One region of the Solibacillus sp. FSL R7-0668 genome, then DNA from elsewhere that is predicted to be linked to it. Evidence: predicted binding sites of a transcription regulator. Region 1 holds the regulator's gene; each other region holds the start of a gene.
The links. The regulator LexA, encoded in region 1, represses DNA repair genes until DNA is damaged. The targets are predictions, from matches to a motif close to CGAACATATGTTCG.

Region 1 (2,211 bases):
GTGAATCATAAAAAGGTTCAACGCATCATGAAAGAACTTGGTTTAAAGTGCGTAGTGCGTATGAAAAAATATAAGTCTTATAAAGGGACAGTCGGTAAAATTGCGCCAAATATTTTAGATCGCAACTTTACAGCTGAAGCCCCAAATGAGAAGTGGGTAACAGATATTACGGAGTTTAAATTATTTGGCGAAAAGCTCTATTTATCGCCTGTTTTAGACTTATTTAATGGCGAAATTATCACGTATACAATCGGCTCAAGACCAACCTATTCGTTGGTTTCTGAGATGTTGGAGAAGGCGTTAGAGCGATTACCAGCGGAACACCAGCTACTGATGCATTCCGATCAAGGTTGGCATTATCAAATGAAACAATATCGCCATGCGCTCCAATCGAGAGGCATTGTGCAAAGCATGTCACGTAAAGGGAACTGTTATGACAATTCGGTGATGGAGAATTTCTTTGGCATCATGAAGTCTGAATTCCTTTACTTAAAGGAATTTGAAAGCGTCGAGCATTTTAAAAAGGAACTTGAAAACTATATACACTATTACAACACGAAACGCATGAAGGCAAAATTAAAAATGAGTCCGGTGCAATACCGAACTCATTTTACCCAAGCTGCCTAAGTGAAATAACCGTGTCTAACTTTTAGGGGTCACTTCAGTCATGTCAGTTGGCGGAGGATTTTTTATTTAATGAATATTACGATACAATCCTACTACTTTACCTAAAATAGTAACTTGATTCACAAGAATAGGGTCCATTGAACTGTTTTCGGGCTGTAGACGGAAATGTGTTTTTTCTTTGTAGAAGCGTTTGACAGTCGCTTCATCTTCCGTAGTCATGGCCACAACAATTTCCCCATTGTTGGCTGTCGCTGTTTTTTTGACGATTACATAGTCTCCATTTAGAATCCCTGCTTCAATCATCGATTCACCCATAATCTCAAGCATAAATAATTCATCCTCAGAAGCGCCATACGTATCAGGTAATGGGAAATATTCTTGAATGTCCTCGATGGCTGAAATTGGCAATCCAGCAGTAACTTTTCCAATTAAAGGAACTTGAATTACACCGGATTTCGGAATTGTTAATGCTTCTTGATCTAATACTTCAATTGCACGTGGCTTTGTAGGGTCGCGACGGATAAGCCCTTTACTTTCTAAACGCGCTAAATGCCCGTGAACAGTCGAACTAGAAGCTAAACCAACCGCTTCTCCAATTTCGCGAACGGATGGTGGATAACCTTTGGCACGTACTTCATCTTTAATAAAATTTAAAATTGCTTGCTGCCTTTTAGAAATTTTTTGTGTCAACGAACTCACCTCTTTATAATACGATTTTCTTAACTACAGTATATCAGTATGTATAAATAAAAGCAAACATAGGTTCGAAAAAGGTGTTGACAAAAACGTATGTTCGTATTATTATGAGAACAAACATTCCGAACATACATTCTTTAAAGGGGTTTTTACGATGAAAAAAATCAAATTAAACAGTTTCACAACAATGGTACTGGCATTTTCTATTATTATGTTTACATTCTTTATCGTTGAAGATGAAAAAATCGAACAATACGAACAGGTGACCATTGCACAGGGGGATACTTTATGGTCGTTAGCAGAAACATATCGTGGTAAAATGGCAAAGAACGATTGGATTCACTTTGTAAAAAAGGAAAATGGCTTACAAGATGAAAAGGTAGTATATGGTCAAGTACTGATGGTCCCTGTAGAGCAGGATTCCAACTATATTGCCAACTTAAATGACGAAGAATCATCAGGAGATAAGACAGTTAAGGTAGCGAGAAATCATGAATCAAAGTAAAGCAGTATTATATTGCCGTGTTAGTACTGAAAAAGACACGCAAGAAACCTCGTTAGTTCGCCAGCAAGAAGAGCTAACAAGCTATGCGAAATCATTGGGCTATTCAGAGCTTTATGTATACAAAGATCAGCATAGTGGGTATGAAGTAGATCGAGATGGATTATTAGATATGCTCGATTTTATGAAAGAGCAGCAAGTAAAAGCCCTATTTGTGCAAGATGAAACGCGCTTAGGACGAGGTAATGCCCGAATGGCCGTACTCCATTTAATTCAAAAATATGAAGCCACTGTTTATACATTAAATGATGCGGGCCCAATCGCATTAAATGAAATGGACACAATGTTGCTTGAAATATTGGCAATTGTTGAAGAATATCAGCGCC
Region 2 (2,211 bases), 840 kb from region 1:
TTAGCAGGAATGGCGTTCAACAACGCATCATTAGGTTATGTACATGCCATTGCCCATCAATTAGGTGGCTTCTATAACCTACCACATGGTGTATGTAACGCGATTTTATTACCACATGTTTGCCGTTTCAACTTAACAGCGCGCCAAGAACGCTTTGCAAAAATCGCTGAGTTATTAGGGGCAAACATTGAAGGGCTAAGCAAGCGCGATGCAGCTGAAAAAGCAATTTCAGTGATTGAAGCGTTAGCAAAAGACTTAAATATTCCAAGTGGCTTCCGTGAGCTTGGTGCGAAAGACGAAGATATTGAAATCTTAGCTAAAAACGCGATGTTAGATGTTTGCGCAGCGACAAACCCACGAAAAGCAACTCTTGAAGATATTAAACAAATTATCACAAATGCAATGGGACCAGCTTTGGTGCCTGCTAACCAAAATGAATCTGTAACCGTTTCTTAAATACTAAAACTCGTATTCAAATCATCCGCTTGAGGCGGTGCTGCAGTGGTGATCGGAGCTTCATGCTAGCATCCTTCCCCGGCGCAAAGAGCGTGTCCCAGAATTTTTCTCGGACACGCTCTTTTTTTGCACTATTTAAACAGTCTTTTTTTCATCTAGTAAGTCCGCAATTTTCTTCACAATTCCACTTCAATTCAGCACGTGCAAATTTTTGTAGCTTGTCACACGTATCGGCCAGTACATCTAGTTGTGCGGCCGCCTTTTTTAATTCTAACACAATATGTTCCCAATCATATGTTGGATGAATTTTGCCGAAGCGTTGATTTTGTATGATGTCCGAAGCACCATCCACATGGGTGCTAATGATATATCCCCCATTTTTTGCTGCTCGGCAAACATGTGGGCATAGCATTCTACTGTAGAGGTAAGGCAAAATATTTTCGCTTGTCGATAATCTTGCTCTAACAAATATTTATTAGAGATTGGCCCTAAAAGGATGATCTGGTCAGCGAACGGGCTATCTAAATTCTTCTGACATAGGCCTCACTAAACGAAATTCTCAATCGGAAAGCGCTGCTGCTAGAAAGGCTTTCACTGCAAGCTTCACTTGTTTTTCAGGTGCATCTAGCCGACCGACTGTTTCTTTTTTAGAAAGTGATTATTAGTATTGAATTTCTAATATGAGGGCACTCTATAATTATTGGGAAAAAACAAGTAATTCTATACTAGGAGGATTTGACGATTGAATTTAATTAATAAGAAGGTTACGCACAAATTTTTCGGCATGGGGAGCATAGTGAAACAAACTGAATCGAGCGTAGAAATCAATTTTGCCACGGAAAATAAATTATTTGTTTTTCCGGATGTCTTCGGTAAGCACTTAGAGTTGCATGATCAAGGTGCCGCTATATTCATGAAAGAAATTATTCAAAAAAAAGAAGCTGAGCAAGAAAAGAAAGAAAAGCAAAAAGAAGAAGAAAGACAATTGCAACGAATGAAACAAGAGCTTCGTTTGGAGCATGAAAGACTAATGAATCAATTTAAACTCCATCCTGAATCACAACTGGTTTTTTGGTGTGACGCTGAAGAAAAGACGAGTTCCTTTTCAGAATGGCGAGTTTTTTCAGGTGTGGTAAAGAGCGGAAATGACAAAGGAAAACCGAACAAGCCCATTCGCTTACACCAAAATAGCGCTGTTTTATTAACAGAAAAAAATTCGAATATGCCTGGAGCAGAAAGGCGGATTTTAGGCGTTTATATGGTGAAGGAGGAGTTTATCGGGAAGCTTTGTGAGGATGGGTATATTCCTGCTCACTCAAAATATCAACTTCAACTCACCGAACAAGAATCCTACGCACTGCCTTCATGGGATACGTATCTAAATAAAAATGCCTCTAAAAAAACCTCTTGGAATACTGGAAAATACCGCTATTTTCATAATTCATGGATGGCTCAAATTTTGCTTGATATAGCTTTGCTTAAAAGTAACCCAAAGGAACGCGAGCAAGCAAATCAATTTTTAAAACATTTTTGTAAAATGAATCGAATAATCGTGCAAGAGTTGCCGAATTATCAAGGACTGTCTAGAGCTGAAAACTAGCATAAGGATGGATTCTGGGAATGAGATTTGTTCTTTTTCGTGTCTAAAGGCAGTAGCTTGATAGTGGGAAATGAAGATCACCGTTTAGACGTGTCTAATCTGTGATTTTTTTTGTGTTTAAATAATTGGAAATTGATTTCCTATCAATAATACTG
Region 3 (2,211 bases), 790 kb from region 1:
ATTTTTACCCAAGCAGGTACATATGCTCCAACACTAGGGGTGCTAGGTGCGGTAGTAGGTCTAATTGCAGCACTTGCAGATATGACGGATATTGATAAATTAGGACATGCCATTTCAGCAGCGTTCGTGGCAACATTACTAGGTATTTTCACAGGGTATGTTTTATGGCACCCATTTGCTAATAAATTGAAGCGTAAATCAGCTGTTGAGGTAAAACAAAAGAACTTGATGATTGAAGGGATTTTATCTGTTCTTGAAGGAGAAGCACCTCGTGTAATTGAACAAAAATTAGCTTCGTACTTAACAATGGAAGAACGTAAGCAAATTACGGAAAGCGGGGCGGGTGGCCTTGGCAAAGAAGAATAAAAAACATAAAAAGCATGAGGAACATGTCGACGAATCCTGGTTAGTACCCTATGCAGATATTTTAACGCTGCTATTAGCGCTTTTTATCGTACTGTTTGCATCAAGTACGGTTGACCAGACAAAATTACAGCAAATGTCTGCTGTATTTAATGAAATTTTTACAAGTGGCACAGGTGTAATGGAAAATCCAACAGTGATTCAAACACCAAATGGTTCGACGACGGATCTTCAATCAGGTGTTTCAAAGTATATGGAGGATCAGGAGCGTCTAAAAGAATCGCAAAATCGTGTGGACGAGTTTATTGCTATTAATGAATTGGAGCAGCAATTCGAAACAAAAATGACGGATGAGGGCTTACTAATTACGATTCGTGATAGTGTATTATTCGATATGGGACGTGCAGATGTAAAGGCGGAATATGCTACAATTGCCGATGAATTATCACAGCTTTTAGTATTCGACCCACCTCGTAATATCGTAATTACTGGACATACAGACAATGTACCGATCAATACAAATGAATTCGAATCGAACTGGGATTTATCTGTAATGCGCGCCGTTAACTTCATGAAAGAGGTTGTCGCTGGAAATAAAGAATTAGACTCAAAATACTTCAGTGTAAAAGGCTTTGGCGAATATAATCCAATTGCTTCAAACGACACAGAAGAAGGTCGAGCAAAGAACCGCCGAGTTGAAGTACTCGTACAACCACGTGTAACGGAATCAGGGGAAGTAATCGTTGAATAAGAAAGAAGATGACCAAAAGGTATATACTTTTTGGTCATTTTTTTGACATTCTAAAAACAAAAGTTTATAATTATAAACAAATGTTTGTTTGAGAGGTGAGGCTAATGAATGAAAAAGAAAAATTAGTATTCCAACTAATCAAAAAAAACCCGTATTTATCACAGCAGGAAATGGCAGAGCAGTTAGGGATGTCAAGGCCCGCTTTAGCAAATATGATTTCATCATTAATTAAACGGGGTGAAATAATCGGTCGTGCATATGTTTTACCCGAAAAAAATCAATTAATCACAATTGGTGGTGCAAATGTCGACCGAAAATTTACAATTGAAGGCACTACGCAGTTAGGAACATCTAATCCATCATCTGTATCAGAAAGTGTTGGCGGAGTTGCCCGTAATATTGCAGAAAATTTAGGGCGATTAGGAAACTTTGTGTCGCTCTTAACGACATTAGGGGAAGACCATGACGGATTATTAATCGAGCAATCGAGCAATGCGTATATTAATTTTGATTTAGCCCAAAAGATCAAAGAGGAATCTACAGGCTCCTATACGGCCATATTAGATCACACAGGCGAGCTAGTGATTGCAATGGCTAATATGTCGATTTATGACAAGCTAACACCAAGTGTAATTCAGCAATATGAAGCAACATTGCAAAATGCAAGCTGTATCATCATTGATTTGAACTGTCCGCTTGAAACGGTGCAATTTGTGAAGGATTTTGCCGCTCAACGTAATATCACATTGGCAATTATTCCAGTATCCTCGCCGAAAATGTCACGTATGCCGCAAGATTTGCAAGGGGTCAATTACCTCATTTGCAATCGTGATGAGGCAGCAACCTATCTCCAGCAAGAGGTAGAGACATTTGAGCACTATGAGCAGGCAGTGCAAAAATTACTCGAAAAAGGCGTAGAGTATGTGCTGCTGACCTTAGGTGATCAAGGAGTCATGGCAGGACATGCAAGCAATATTACGCATTACAAAGCGATTGTCACGAAGGAAATTGTCGATGTAACTGGTGCAGGAGATGCATTTGTAAGTGCCTTTCTACATGGCATGTTAAACAACGAAACGCTAGAAGAATCCGTTCAG

Region 2: MKX47_RS17110 (malate synthase) is a predicted target of LexA. The motif match lies at 922-935, and genes of this name have one in related genera.
Region 3: MKX47_RS16870 (carbohydrate kinase) is a predicted target of LexA. The motif match lies at 1,192-1,205, and genes of this name have one in related genera.

The regions. Positions count from the first base shown of each region.
Region 1 covers NZ_JBBOUU010000001.1:2,574,803-2,577,013, reverse strand. Annotated here, with positions in the region: gene MKX47_RS12915 (IS3 family transposase) at 1-627, shown strand, start outside; gene lexA (transcriptional repressor LexA) at 694-1,317, opposite strand; gene yneA (cell division suppressor protein YneA) at 1,478-1,828, shown strand; gene MKX47_RS12900 (YneB family resolvase-like protein) at 1,815-2,211, shown strand, end outside.
Region 2 covers NZ_JBBOUU010000001.1:3,415,829-3,418,039, reverse strand. Annotated here, with positions in the region: gene MKX47_RS17120 (iron-containing alcohol dehydrogenase) at 1-456, shown strand, start outside; gene MKX47_RS17115 (hypothetical protein) at 608-868, opposite strand; gene MKX47_RS17110 (malate synthase) at 1,199-2,056, shown strand.
Region 3 covers NZ_JBBOUU010000001.1:3,368,013-3,370,223, reverse strand. Annotated here, with positions in the region: gene motA (flagellar motor stator protein MotA) at 1-366, shown strand, start outside; gene motB (flagellar motor protein MotB) at 350-1,114, shown strand; gene MKX47_RS16870 (carbohydrate kinase) at 1,219-2,211, shown strand, end outside.